Regions from separate parts of the Mesorhizobium sp. B2-1-1 genome, predicted to be linked through region 2. Evidence: predicted binding sites of a transcription regulator. Region 2 holds the regulator's gene; each other region holds the start of a gene.
The links. The regulator PhoB, encoded in region 2, activates phosphate uptake and scavenging genes when phosphate is short. The targets are predictions, from matches to a motif close to TGTCATNNANCTGTCAT.

Region 1 (4,905 bases), 160 kb from region 2:
TTTGCCGCGCACCACCTTTTCCGCCATCACGGCAAGGAGCAGCGCCACGCCCATGGCAACGATCACGGTCGCGAGCGAAAACACCACTGTGACCTTGATCGAGTTGAGATAGGCCGGGTCGGCAAGCACCTTGCGGAAATTGGCAAACCAGACGAACCTGCTCCTCAGCCCGAACGGGTCCTGCCTCAGCATCGACTGGTAGAGCGCCTGCCCGGCCGGCCAGTAGAAGAACACCAGCGTGATGGCAAGTTGCGGCGCCACCAGGAGGTATGGCAAGACTTTGTTGGGAAAGACGACGCGCGGGGTCAATGCGCCGCTCCGGCGTGGAAAGCCGAGCGGCACTCTACGGCGCTCACCGCTGCCCTGCCGGGCATCTCCCCCTCTTGGAGGAAGATTGGCAGTTCCTGCGGCAGCTGCCATTCTCCAGCTTTGACAATTGCCGAAAACGGTCGCGACAGCCAGTCTCCCCCCTCCAGGGGGAGATGCCCGGCAGGGCGGAGGGGGGTCTCGTAGAGCAAGGACTATAACTCGATGGCTCGACGCGCCCTAATTCCCCAGCGCTTCCTTGATCGCCGCGTTGCCACGCGTGACCGCATTGTCGAGCGCCTGCTGGGCGGTTTCCTGGCCGGCAAGCATCTTTTCGAACTCCTCGTTCTGGATGTCGCGCACCTGCGGCAGGTTCGGCAACCGCACGCCCTTCGAATTGTCGGTCGGCGCCTTGCCCGTCATCTGCAGGATCGGCGTCTCGCGACCGGGATTCTTGTCGTAGAAGCCGGACTTTTTCGTCGCCTCATAGGCGGCGAGCGTCACCGGCAGGTATCCCGATTTCTGGTGCAGATATTCCTGCACATCGGTCTTGGACAGATAGGCGAAGAAAGCCGCGACGCCTTTGTACTCCTCGTCGGACTTGCCGCCGAAGACCCAAAGGCTGGCACCGCCCGGCGTCGTGTTCTGCGGCGCGCCCTTGGCGTCGCTGTCATAGGGCAACTGGCCAATGCCGTAGTTCATGCCCGACTTGACGATGTCGCCTAGGCCGCCCGAGGATTCGGTGAAGATGCCGCATTCGCCGGCGAGGAATATCTGCTTGGCTTCGGAGGTGCGCCCGCCATATTTGAAGGTGCCGTCCTTGGCCAGATCGGCGAGCGCCTGGAAATGTTTGACGAAGATCGGCGAGTTGATCTTGAGTTCGACATCACCGCCGGCCAGGCCATTCTGCTGCGTGGCCCACGGCACATCGTTCCACGCCGCGAAGTTTTCCAGGTGTATCCAGGTCAGCCAGGTCGAGGTGTAGCCGCAAGCGGCGGCGCCGCTCGCCTTGATCTTTTTGGCATCCTCCCACACCTCGTTCCAGGTCTTGGGTGGGTTGTTCACATCGAGCCCCGCCTTCTGGAAGATGTCCTTGTTGTAGTAGAGGATCGGCGAGGAGGAGTTGTAGGGGAAGGACAGCATGGTGCCGTCCGGCGTCGAATAATAACCGACGATGCCTGGCAGATACTGGCTCTTGTCAAAGTTCATCCCGGCGCCGGTCAGCACCTCGGCCACTGGCTTGATCGCGTCCCGGGCCGCCATCATCACGCCGGTGCCGACATCGAACACCTGGATGATGTCAGGCGACTGGCCGGCGCGATAGGCGGCGATGCCGGCATTCAGCGTTTCGGGATAGGTGCCCTTGAAAACCGGAACAATCTGGTAGTCGCCCTGGCTGGCGTTGAAATCCTTGGAAATCTTGTCGACGACCTCTGCGTTGGCGCCGGTCATGGCGTGCCACCAGCTGATCTGCGTAACGGCGAAGGCGGAGGTTGTGGAAAGCAGGGTCACGGCGACACCGGCCGCGAAGCCAAAGAACTTCATGTTTCGTCTCCCGTTCTCATTGCTTGTCATTGGCGAAAGGGGCACTCCCGCAATGGCACTATGTGTCGTTCGCGCGCAGCGGACAACGGTTTTGTTGCGGGCAGGCGCACTTCATGTCCGGCTAAAGTAGCGTTCACTTCCGGATGAAAGTGACCCGGAAAAGGATTGCATAGCGGCTTGCTGCTTGAATTGATGTACCAGGGACCTGTCTCGAGACGGTCAGCGACCTCACCGACGGACGGCGTCTAACAGCACATGACAACACTGACATGACAACGCTGAAAAAGGCGTCGGTTTAATGCTCGGTCGATGCGTGGAAATTCCCGTCCCGCGCTCAGCCTGACGGATTTGACATCGGCCAATCAGTCTGCTGGCCGGGAATGGGTCTGCCGCCGCTCAGTTCTGCTGCCGCTCGGTTCCAGAAGCGCGCGGCAAGTAGAGATGCAGGCTTGTTCCCTGACCGATTTCGCTATCGATTCGGACATGCCCACCGGATTGCTTGATGAAGCCGTAAACTTGGCTTAGCCCGAGTCCCGTACCCTGCCCTTCCGATTTTGTTGTGAAGAATGGTTCGAAAACGCGCGCCAGGGTGTCCTTGCTCATTCCACAGCCGGTATCGCGTACAGTCACGCGAACAAATGAAGCCGCCGCTGAACGCAAATCCTCCAGATCATTTGGAAAATTGCTGGTCTCAATCGTGAGAGTGCCATTGCCTTTCATTGCATCTCTGGCGTTCACGGCAAGGTTAAGAACGGCGATGTCGAGCTGGTTGGCATCGATAAGGATAGGGTCCAAGGCTGGATCCAGATTGCATTGTACCCGGATGCCGCTCCCCAACGTCCGTTCCAGCAGCGTCGTCAGCCCCTTGATACGTTCATTGAGATCAATCTGTTCCGGGACCAGGGATTGGCGTCGCGAAAAGGCAAGCAGTTGCTGTGTTAGCGCTCCTCCATTTTCGATCCGCCTGAACATCTCCTCGACCAGCAGAGCGACTTTCTCATCCGCAGGATCTTTAGCGATCTGTTTCTCCAGAAGCCGAAGGCCAGACCCGAAAACGGCGAGTAGGTTGTTGAAGTCATGGACAATGCCAGCTGCGAGGCGTCCAATGGCCTCGAGCTTTTGTGACTGGCGTGCGTTTTCTTCTCTTGATCGCTGGGCCGAGACATCGCGCAGGCTGGCAAGCAATGCGGGCCTGCTGTCCCAGGTAACCTCGACCGTACGCATTTCCACTTCTGCCGGCTTGCGGCCGGAACGGTGAACGGTGATCTCGGCGATCTCTCCGGAGACGACCGGACGGCCGAGCGGAACGTGGAGGAGTTCGTCAAGCGGCTGTCCAAAAATTACGGCTGCCGCAGGATTGGCATAGAGCACTGTTCCGTCCAAATCGACCACCAGCATCCCGTCGGCGGTATTTTCGATCAACTGGCGAAAGCTGAGCTGGCTGATGCCAGCCGGAGATGTATCTCCGGGCGATTCCAGCATTTCGGCGGCGTTTTGCGCCGTATTCAAGGCGCTCTTCATGTCGACGTGTTGTCCACGGCGGAGTCGCCGAACACATCAGGCGCGCTGTCAAAGGGCTTTCCAAGATGCATACCGCCACTGTCGATGGTGAAGCGCCGTATCTGTTTGTCGTGTTCGCTGCCGCGCATTTTCAGCACCATCATGCCGCGATGCATGAATTCTTCCTGCTGAATGTAGCGCAACAGAATGATCGAATCGGTGAGTGTGGAAATATGCTGCTCGCTAGCGCTCTGGCCTCCGACAAGCGATTTGTTGGTAGCGGTGCAAAGGCCGGCAATTTCGCGCTTCTTTATGAAGGAGGTGACGCTGATCAAGAACTCACGAAACCCGGTTTCTGGCGCGATGCGCTCCAATGCCGACAAGCTGTCGATTGCCATGCGATCGGGTTTGAACTCCGCCACCAGTTCGCGGATCATCAGAAGGTGATCCGGCAAACTCTGCGCTTCCGGATAAAGGCAGACTACCTTCAGGCGACCATCCGCCTCCATCGCTTCGAAATCGACGCCCCAGCTACGCGCGTTGCGGAAAAGCTGGCCGCGGCTCTCCTCATAGCCGACGAGCAAGGCGCGTTCGCCCGCAGCCACTCCGCCCGCTAGAAAGTTGGTGACAAGTAGAGTCTTTCCGGTGCCTGTGGCTCCACTGACAAGGGTTACGCTGTCGCGAAAGAACCCGCCGCTGCACATTTTGTCGAGTTCGGAATTACCACTGGTGACCCGTTTCGTGCTTGATTGCTGCTCCAGGCGCAACGATGACAGAGGCACAGCTACGATGCCCTGTTCGGCGACCAGCGTTATGGGCACTTCGCCCTCAACGTGACGGCTGCCGCGCATTTTCAGGACTTCTATGGTCCGCCGACGGCGCTCGCGATCAAGGGCATTGCGAAGGATCACGACATTGTCTGCGACGAACTCCTCTATTCGGTGACGGGAGATTTCACCATATTCACTGTTGCGTTCCGCGGTCATAAGGACCGTCAGCCCTTCTTTCTTCAGCGCGGTCGCAATACGTAGAAGTTCGCGGCGCACTGCCGTCTGCTCGGCCACGAAATGATCGAAAAGTTGGGTAACCGAATCGAGCACGATGCGCTTTGCCCCGGCGCTTCGGCTTGCGTGCAGAATGCGGGTCAGAAGACCGGCGAGGTCGAAATCGCCCACAACCACCTGGTCCTGATCGCGCGGGCTCGCATCGACGAAAACAAGCTTGTCCGCCGCTCGCCAGCCGCGGATGTCCCAGCCGAAGCTCGCCATGTTTACCTCGATCTCGGTTGGCGACTCCTCGAAAGTGACGAAGACACCGGCCTCATTGAGACCGGTGATGCCATGCGCCAGGAACTGCGTGGCGAATACGGTCTTGCCGCTACCGGGCGTGCCGCCCACGATGGTGGTGCGTCCGCGCGGCAAGCCACCCATCACCAAGTCGTCAAAAGCCTCGATCCCTGTATTGACGCGTTCAAGAACCGGGTCGATAGAGATCTCATCCGTCGCGGTCATGAATATCATCCTTCTTGCGAAAACCGAAATAGTCCAGAACCTG
Region 2 (4,905 bases):
TTGCCGGCCCGCCCTACGGCATCGGCCTTCTGACCTCGGCGATGATCCTTGCCATCATGGTCCTGCCCTTCATCACCTCGATCACCAAGGATGTCTTCGACACGGTGCCGGCGGTGCTGAAGGAATCGGCCTACGGCATCGGCTGCACGACCTGGGAGGTCACGCGCCGCGTCGTCATCCCCTATACCCGCGTCGGCATCATGGGCGGCGTCATGCTCGGCCTCGGCCGCGCGCTCGGCGAAACCATGGCGGTAACCTTCGTCATCGGCAACGCCCACCGCATCAGCGGCTCGCTGTTCGCGCCCGGCACGACGATCTCGGCGACCATCGCCAACGAGTTCACCGAAGCCGACGGCGATCTCTATACGTCTTCGCTGGTGGCGCTCGGCCTGATCCTGTTCGTCATCACTTTCCTGATCCTTGCCCTTGCGCGCTACATGCTGCTGCGCATGGACAGCCGCACGGGAGCCTGACCGATGTCGACGGCCACATCGCTTCACAATCGACGCAAGCGCAGGAATGCCGTGATGATGACGCTATGCGTCACGGCGGCGGGCATCGGCCTGGCCTGGCTGGCGCTCATCCTCGGCGCACTGCTCTATAAGGGCCTGTCGGGTGTTTCGCTCTCTGTGTTCACCGAAATGACACCGCCGCCCGGCGATGCCGGCGGCCTGCTCAATGCCATCTACGGCAGTATCATGATGACAGTCATCGCCGTCATCGTCGGCACGCCGATCGGTGTCCTCGCTGGGACCTACATGGCCGAATATGGCCGCTTCTCGCGCCTCACCACCGTCGTGCGCTTCATCAACGACATCCTGCTGTCGGCACCCTCGATCATCGTCGGCCTGTTCGTCTACGAGCTGCTGGTGCGGCCGATGGGACATTTCTCGGCGATCGCCGGTGCCGTCGCACTGGCCATCCTGGTCATCCCGGTCGTCGTTCGCACCACCGAGGACATGCTCAACCTGGTGCCGAACGCCTTGCGCGAGGCCGGCGCCGCGATCGGCGCGCCGCGCTGGGTGGTCATCCGCTCGGTCGCCTACCGTGCGGCGCTGTCGGGCATCGTCACAGGCATATTGCTGGCCATCGCCCGCATTTCCGGCGAGACGGCGCCGCTGCTCTTCACGGCGCTCAACAACCAGTTCTGGTCGAGTAATCTCAATGCGCCGATGGCCAGCCTGCCCGTCACCATCTTCCAGTTCGCTCTCAGCCCCTACGAGGAATGGCAGCAGCTGGCGTGGACCGGCGCACTCATAATCACCCTTACGGTTCTCGGGCTGAGCATCTTCGCCCGCAGCCTTACCGGACGCAGAGAGGACAGATGAAACCGATGTTGTCCACCGAGTTGAATACGCCCGAAGTCGCGGTCGAGAAAGCCAAGATCGAGGTCAAGGGCCTCAATTTCTACTATGGCCAGTCGAAGGCGCTGAAGGATATCAGCCTGTCGCTGCCCGAGCGCAGCGTCACCGCCTTCATCGGGCCTTCGGGCTGCGGGAAGTCGACGCTGCTGCGCGTCTTCAACCGCATCTACGAGCTTTACCCGAGGCAGAGCGCCGAGGGCCAGGTGCTGCTCGACGGCCAGAATATCCTCGACCGTTCGCAGGATCTCAACCTGCTCAGGACCAAGATCGGCATGGTGTTCCAGAAGCCGACGCCGTTCCCGATGTCGATCTACGAGAACATCGCCTTCGGCGTCAGGCTCTATGAGAAGCTCAGCAAGGCGGAGATGGACGGCCGTGTCGAGCAGGCGCTGAAGCGCGCGGCACTGTGGAGCGAGGTCAAGGACAAGCTCAACGCCAGCGGCCTCAGCCTTTCGGGCGGCCAGCAGCAGCGCCTCTGCATCGCCCGCACGGTGGCGGTGAAGCCGGAGGTCATCCTGCTCGACGAGCCTGCCTCGGCGCTCGATCCGCTGTCGACCGCCAAGATCGAGGAGCTGATCGACGAGTTGCAGGCCGATTATACGATCGTCATCGTCACCCACAACATGCAGCAGGCGGCGCGCGTGTCGAAGCAGACCGCCTTCATGTATCTGGGCGAGCTGGTCGAGTTCGACCGCACCGAGAAGATCTTCACGTCGCCCCGCGAGAAGCGCACGCAGGACTATATCACCGGCCGCTTCGGCTGATCCCAGGCATACGAGGACCAAGATCATGGCCGAACACACAGTCGCAGCCTTTGACGAAGATCTCGGACAGATCAGCAGGCTGATCCGCGACATGGGCGATCTCGCCTCATCGATGGTCGGCGGCGCGACCAAGGCGCTCCTGAATTCCGACAACGCGCTCGCCCAGCGCGTCGTCTCCGACGACGCGATCATGGATGCGCGCCAGCGCGAACTCGACGACCGCGCCATCACCCTGATCGCCAAGCGGCAGCCCATGGCGGACGATCTGCGCCATGTCGTCGGCTCGATCCGCATGGCGGGCGATCTCGAACGCATCGGCGATCTCGCCAAGAACATCGCCAAGCGCGTCGGCACCGTCGGCCTTGCCGCCACGCCGCGCGACCTGTCGCACTCCATCGACGCCATGGCGCAGCTTGTGCTGATCCAGGTCCAAGGCGTGATCGAGGAGTATGCGGCGCGCGATGCCGCGGCACTTGCCAAGCTGCGCGCCGACGATGAACGCATCGACGTCAAATACACGTCGGTCTTCCGCGAGCTGCTGACCTACATGATGGAGGATCCGCGCAACATCACCGCCTGCACGCATCTTTTGTTCTGCGCCAAGAATCTCGAGCGCATCGGCGATCACGTGACCAACATTGCCGAAAATGCCTATTATGTGCTGACCGGCACGCAATTGCCCGCCAATCGCCCGAAGCAGGACGAGACGGCGATGTCGGCGCCAGCGGCTTGACGGCAGGGGTGACCAGTCGATGATCGCGCCACGCATCATGGTGGTGGAGGACGAGGAGCCGCTGGGTGTGCTGCTCCGTTACAATCTGGAATCGGAGGGTTATCAGGTAGAGGTGGTGACGCGCGGCGACGAAGCCGAGATCCGCTTGCAGGAGAATGTCCCTGACCTTCTTGTGCTCGACTGGATGGTGCCGGCGGTGTCCGGCATCGAGCTCTGCCGCCGTCTCCGCATGCGGCCCGAGACCGAGCGGCTGCCGATCATCATGCTGACGGCGCGCGGCGAGGAAAGCGACCGGGTGCGCGGTCTCTCCACCGGCGCCGACGACTATCTGGTCAAGCCGTTCTCAACGCCGGAATTCATGGCACGCGTCAAGGCGCTGCTGCGCCGCGCCAAGCCCGAAGTTCTGTCCAGCGTGCTCAAGGTCGGCGACATCGTGCTCGACCGTGAATCGCACCGGGTCTACCGCAAGAAAAGCGAGATCCGGCTCGGGCCGACCGAGTTCCGCCTGCTCGAATTCATGATGCGACATCCCGGCCGCGTGTTCTCGCGCAGCCAACTGCTCGACAATGTCTGGGGCGAAACGATCTATATCGACGAGCGCACCGTGGACGTGCATGTCGGCCGGCTGCGCAAGGCGGTCAACAATGGCCGCATGCCTGACGTGATCCGCACCATTCGGGGCGCGGGGTATGCGATTCGCGAAGACTAGGGATATGTCACGCAACGTTCTCGCCCACGCCTGATTTCGCCTGTGCCCCCGGCGCGAAAATCTCCTGGTCGACGAAGGTCAGCGCGCGCATGGCGCAGCCCTCGCGGATCAGTGGCAGTTCGTTCGGCTCGGTGTCGAAGGAAATCGATTTCGAGTGCTGGCCGCCGGCGGTCTGGGCAATGGCCTCGCGCAGAGCCGGCTCGATCAGGTCGAAGGCGGCGGCGCTGACGCCGACCATGGCGACCGGCGCCGGATCGATCAGCGCGAACAGGCTGCCAAGGCCGTAACCCAGCGCCTCGCCGGCCTTGCGGTAGGCTTCGCGCTCCGGCCCGTCCTTTTCGCGCGCCGAGGCCGCCAGGGTGCGCATGTCGGCGTCGCTGACGTCGACGGGCTCGGTGTCCTCGCCAAGCTGCCTCGCGTTGCGCCAGATGGCATAGTTGCCGGCATAGGCCTCGACGCAGCCGCGCCGCCCGCAGCGGCAGAGCGCCCCGCCGGGGCGATGGATCATGTGGCCGAACTCGCCTCCGGATGAATGGGTGCCGGTGAACAGTTCACCCTTCAGCACCAAGCCCATGCCGATGCCGTGCGACAAAAGGATGGCGATGAAGTCGTCGCGGTAGCGCTGGGGATCGCGCCAGCGCAGCGCCACCGCCATCATGTTGCAATCGTTCTCCATGGTGGCGGGAATGCCGAACTCGGCCTCCAGTATGTCGGCGAAGGCGATGTCGGTCTGCGGCGTGATCGGCGACCACAGCATGGTGCGCGCATCCGTGTCGGTGATGCCCTGGATCGCCAGCGCGATACGGGCGATGCTGCCGACGTCGAGGTCGGGATCCTCGAACCGCCGCCTGACGATGGCCACGCATTCGCCGATCAGCGCCTCGCGCGACAGGGTGAGCGTGTCCAGCCGGCGCTGCTCTTCAGATATCACCTGGCCGGCATAGTCGATGACGGCGACGGAGAGAAAATTCAGCGACAGCACCACGGTCATCACCGCCGCGGCTTCAGGGTTGAGGCTGAGGCCGACCTGCGGCCGGCCGCGTTTCAGCGCACCGGCCTCGCTCGGCTTGCTCTGCGCCAGGATGCCTTCGCCAATCAGGTGGGAGGAGATCGCCGATATGGTGGAATGGCTGAGCCCGGTGGTCGCGGCAATCTCGGTGCGCGAGGGCTGCCCGGCACGGCGCACGGCCGCGATCACCATCGCCCGGTTGCGTCGGCGCAAATCGTCGTGGCGGATTCCGACCGACATGTTTCTCGCATCCTCCCCGTCGCCGCGTTCTCTCCCCAGGATCCCGACGACCGTCAAATACTGGCAGAACCGGCCTTGGCTGTCAT
Region 3 (4,905 bases), 1.7 Mb from region 2:
AGAAGGTGGCGCTGGTGCCGACGATGCGGCGTGCCTCGGGGAGATCGCGGGCGCCGACCGATTGCGCCACCAGTATGGTGGCCGCCATGCCGATGCCGAACACGGTGCCGAGGATGAGGAACAGCACCAGATTGGCATTGGAGGTGGCGGTGAGCGCGGATTCGCCGAGGAAGCGGCCGACCCAGACGGCGTTTACAGAGCCGTTGAGCGATTGCAGCACGTTGGAGCCGAGCACCGGCAGGGCGAACAGCAGGAGCGTGCGCGGAATGGGGCCGCTGGTCAGGTCACCGGTGCGCCGGCGCGCGGGCATCTTTTCATCCATGGCGGGCAATCCGGCAAAGCTGGTTCTTTTGAGTCCGGCACGCAGGATACCGCAGGCCCGACCGGGATGCACCCTTGCGAAAGGAGCGACGGCGGGCAAAGCACGCCGTCGTGCATCCGATCAAGCTTGTCGGGCAGGAGGCGCCAGGCGGCGCCTGCTGCAAGATGCTTACTTCCTGGCGAGGCCGGGAAGCGTGACCTGATAGACAAGGAACATGGTGTCGACATCGGCGCCGTCCTCGGCCTTGTAGGGCGCGCCGACCTGGAAACCGTCCTGGGCGAGGAAATCGTTGTCGTTGGCGACGAACAGGAAATAGTCGTCGGGCAGCTTCGGATCGAGCACGCTCGCCAGCGACATCGCTTCCCACTTCTCCGAGAGGTTGTCCTTGTCATTGGGCGCGCCATTGTGCAGGCCGAAGCGGGCAAGCTCGGCCTTGTCGTTGATGTCGATGAACGGCGTCAGCCTTGCCGGCGTCACCGACGGATCGAGCACGCCCTTGGGCGCCACCGGCTTGTCGGCGGCATCGAAGGGACCGCCGGCGATGTCGGTCGCGCCGGAAAGGTCGACAATGTCGATCTTGCGATACAGCGACTCTTCGCCCTTCAGGCCCTGGCCATTGCCGCTGTCGCGCGCCAGCATCAGGAAAGCCGTGTCCGACAGCGCCACGATCTCGCTTTGCGCAGCCACCTTGGTCTTGCCCTTGGCGTCCTTGAACACCGGCAGCGGCACGACATATTCATGTGCCAGCTTGAGATGGGCAAGATCGGAGGCGTCATAGACCAGCGCCCTGGTGTTCTGGCGCGTCGAGGCCGAATCGCCGCCGTCCTGCCGGGTCGCCGACTGCAAGACCGCGATTACGAACTTGCCGTCCGGCGTCATTGCCATGCCTTCGAGGCCCTGATTGTTCTGGCGGCCGGTTTCGGGATCCTTTGGGTCGGGTTCGGCAGCACCTGGGCCCGGATTGTCGGAAGCAAAATTGGCCGTGCCGTGGCGCATCGGCACGAGCGCGGCCGGAGGCTGGGTCGCCGACATCAGACGGCCGTCGGCGGAGAAGCGGTAGATGTCGGGACCGTATTCGTCGGAGACGAGCATGGTGCCGTCGGGCAGCCGCACGATCGCCTCATTGTCGAGCGCGAGCTTGCCATTGTCGGCCCGCGGCAGGACAGGCATGTCGCCGGCGGCGGGACGCACGCCGTTCAGCGGGTCGAGACCGCTGGCGTCGGCACCGTTGTCGTCGGTCAAGAGCATGGTGTCGGCGAGCGTCGCCTTGACGCCGGTCTGCTCCTGGCCGGCCGCGGGCGCTAGACCTGGCGCCACCGGGGCGAACTCGATGTTGATCGTGTTGAGGCGCGGCCGGTAGTCGGTGGTACCGACGACGTTATAGCCGCGGTCGGGCAGTAGCCACAGCGAACCCTTGTAGGTGCCGGCATCATGCGTCCAGCCCGCGGTGTCGATCGACATGCCGGAGCCGGAGCCGAAGGTCTCGCCGAACCTGTCGCGCTGGCCGGCCGGGATACGGCCAACCCCCACCAGCCCTTTGTTGACGAAACTGGCGCCGCCGACGCTGGCCGAGCTGTCGGCGAAGGCGGGCAGCGAAACGGCCGAGGCCGCCAGCGCGGCGACCAGCAGCCGCAACGAGAATGAGCGTAGATGCGTCATGGATATCCCCTTGATGACAAAGCGCCGGGACGGCGGAATTCCGAGGTTGCCTGGGGGCGGCGAGGCTGCCGCCCTGGAGGGCCGCTTGTGCCCACGCCAAGCGGTCTAAGGCGCGAACATGATGCTTGCATGACAGTTGGTGACGCATTCGGGGCGGCCCGCCGCGACGCTGCTGGGGAAGTGCGACCGCGCCGGAAAATCGATCGTTCCGACACAGGTTCGACAGCGTCCAGGAGCTGTTCGCAGTACTAGACACTTATGTACAGTGCGTATATGGTGCCGGACAGTCCGGGGAGGGAAGTCTTGAAGTCTCACTACCGCGCAGTCGTCATCGGGGGAGGAGTGGTGGGCGCTTCGGTGCTCTATCACCTGGCGCGGTTCGGCTGGTCGGATGTGGCGCTGATCGAGCGCTGCGAATTGACGGCGGGCTCCACCTGGCATGCGGCGGCAGGGTTCCACGCGCTCAACGCCGATCCCAATGTCGCCGCGCTGCAGGATTACACCATCAACCTTTACCGCGAGATCGAGGCCGAATCCGGCCAGGACGTCGGCTTGCACATGACCGGCGGCGTCAACATCGCCAGCGATCCGGCACGCTGGGAGTGGCTGAAATCGGCCTGGGCGGTATTCCAGTCGGTCGGCATCGAAACCGCCCGGCTGGTGACGCCTGATGAGATCAAGGCGATCTGCCCGATCGTCGACGTCACCGGCGTGCTTGGCGGCCTCTACGATTCCAACGAGGGCCATCTCGACCCCTACGGCACGACGCATGCATATGTTGGTGCCGCCAGGAAGCGCGGTGCCGACGTCATCCTGCGCAACCGCGTGGTCGAGCTGAAGGCGCGGGCCGATGGCCATTGGGACGTGGTCACCGAGCAAGGCACCATCACCGCCGAGCACGTCGTGAATGCCGGTGGGCTGTGGGCCAAGCAACTTGGCCGCATGGCCGGGGTTGAACTGCCGGTGACGCCGATGGAGCACCATTATTTCGTCACCGAGGACATTCCGGAAGTCGCTGCCCTCGACAAGGAGATCGGCCTGGCCGTCGATCTCGACGGCTTTTCCTATCTGCGGCAGGAGCGCAAGGGCGTGCTGCTCGGCGTCTACGAGCAGAACCCGAAGCACTGGAACATGGACGGCGCGCCGTGGGATTACGGCATCGAGCTCATCCCCGAAGACATCGACCGCATCGGCCCGGAACTTGCCAAGGCGCATGAGCGCTTCCCTTGCCTGGCGACGGCAGGCATCCGCAAATGGGTCAACGGCGCCTTCACCTTCACCCCGGACGGCAATCCGATCGTCGGGCCGGTCCGCGGCCTGAAGAATTACTGGGTCGCCTGCGGCGTCATGGCCGGCTTCAGCCAGGGCGGCGGCGTCGGCAAGTCGCTGGCCGAGTGGATGATTTACGGCGAGCCGCAGGCCGACATTTTCGGCATGGACATCGCCCGCTACGGCGCCTTCGCCGCAAACCGGGAATATCTCAGGCAGACGACGCGACAGTTTTATTCTCGTCGTTTCGTCATGACCTTTCCCAACGAACGGCTGCCTGCGGGCCGGCCGCTGAAACGCCCCGGCGCCTATGACGGCATGAGTGCGGCGGGCTGCGAATGGACGGCTTCCTGGGGGCTGGAAATCCCCGCCTATTTCGCGCCGATGGGATTCCGCGAGGAGACGACGCTCAGGCGCTCCAACGCCTTCGACATCGTCGGTGACGAGGCGCTGCAAGTCCGGCGCGCCGCCGGCCTCATCGATATCTCGGCCTATGCGCGCTACGCGATCACGGGACCGGGCGCGGAGGCCTGGCTCGACAGGCTGCTGGCCTGCAGGCTGCCGAAGGCGGGACAGGCGAGGCTGGCGCCGATGCTCGGGCCGGACGGGCGGCTGAAGGGCGATCTCACCGTCTTCAACTGGGGCAATGGCGACTACTGGCTGATGGGCTCCTACTATCTGCGCGAATTTCACATGCGCTGGTTCGAAGCGCATATGGCTGAAGGCGTTTGCGTCACCGATATTTCAGATGCGATGTCCGGCTTCCTGGTCACCGGCCCCAATGCCAGAAAGATCGTCGAGCGCACGACGCACCAGGACATCTCCGCCAAAGCCTTGCCATTCATGGCATGCGGCGAATTCGACATCGGCATGGTGGGGGCGCGGATGGCTCGCCTTTCGATCGCCGGCGAGCTCGGCTTCGAGATCAACTGCCCGGCCACCATGCATGCCACATTGCGCGAAACGCTGCTTGCCGCCGGCGAGGATCTCGGCCTCGCCGAGATTGGCTATTACGCACTCAACGCGCTTCGGCTGGAAAAGAGCTTCGGCATCTGGTCGCGCGAATTCACGCAAGGCTACACGCCCGGCCAGACAGGTCTCGACCGCTTCATTGCTTTCGACAAGGGCGATTTCATTGGCCGCGAGGCGGCGCTGAAGGAACGCAAGGCCGGTGTTGCACGACGGATCGTGACGCTGGAAGTCGATGCCGTCGACGCGGACGCCAGCGGCTTCGAGCCGGTCTGGCACGGCGCTCGGCGCGTCGGCTTCGTCACCTCCGGCGGCTTTGGCTACACGATCGGCAAGAGCGTCGCGCTGGCGTTGGTGGATGACGATTTTGCCGAGGAAGGAACGGCGCTTTGCGTGCACATTGTCGGCACCGAGCGGCCGGCGCGTGTCATTCCGGCTTCGCCCTACGATCCCTTGGGCAAGGCGATGCGGCAATGAGGAGGTTTCGGGATGATCGATGACGCGGCACGCGAAGGCAGGCGCGAGCGCCGGCGAGGACGCATCGGCGAGGCCGGCAGCGAGGGCAGCCGCCGGCCCAATTACCGCTCTCTGAAGAACCCGTTCCTGCCGCAGCCAATCTTTTCGGACGACCACGTCGCCTCGATCCACGACACGGCGCTGCGCGTGCTGGAAGAGCTGGGCATCAA

Region 1: a site for PhoB is predicted at 2,110-2,126, ahead of ugpB (sn-glycerol-3-phosphate ABC transporter substrate-binding protein UgpB). Genes of this name have one in related genera too.
Region 3: a site for PhoB is predicted at 2,100-2,116, ahead of FJ972_RS14680 (esterase-like activity of phytase family protein). Genes of this name have one in related genera too.

Annotation. Positions count from the first base shown of each region.
Region 1 is NZ_CP083954.1:1,478,262-1,483,166, reverse strand. Features, by position in the region: gene ugpA (sn-glycerol-3-phosphate ABC transporter permease UgpA) at 1-309, opposite strand, end outside; gene ugpB (sn-glycerol-3-phosphate ABC transporter substrate-binding protein UgpB) at 547-1,851, opposite strand; gene FJ972_RS07215 (two-component system sensor histidine kinase NtrB) at 2,248-3,372, opposite strand; gene kaiC (circadian clock protein KaiC) at 3,369-4,862, opposite strand; gene FJ972_RS07205 (circadian clock KaiB family protein) at 4,846-4,905, opposite strand, start outside.
Region 2 is NZ_CP083954.1:1,318,352-1,323,256, forward strand. Features, by position in the region: gene pstC (phosphate ABC transporter permease subunit PstC) at 1-473, shown strand, start outside; gene pstA (phosphate ABC transporter permease PstA) at 477-1,328, shown strand; gene pstB (phosphate ABC transporter ATP-binding protein PstB) at 1,325-2,128, shown strand; gene phoU (phosphate signaling complex protein PhoU) at 2,154-2,861, shown strand; gene phoB (phosphate regulon transcriptional regulator PhoB) at 2,881-3,570, shown strand; gene FJ972_RS06445 (ROK family protein) at 3,578-4,819, opposite strand.
Region 3 is NZ_CP083954.1:2,995,266-3,000,170, forward strand. Features, by position in the region: gene FJ972_RS14675 (MATE family efflux transporter) at 1-322, opposite strand, end outside; gene FJ972_RS14680 (esterase-like activity of phytase family protein) at 491-1,981, opposite strand; gene FJ972_RS14685 (GcvT family protein) at 2,285-4,696, shown strand; gene FJ972_RS14690 (trimethylamine methyltransferase family protein) at 4,709-4,905, shown strand, end outside.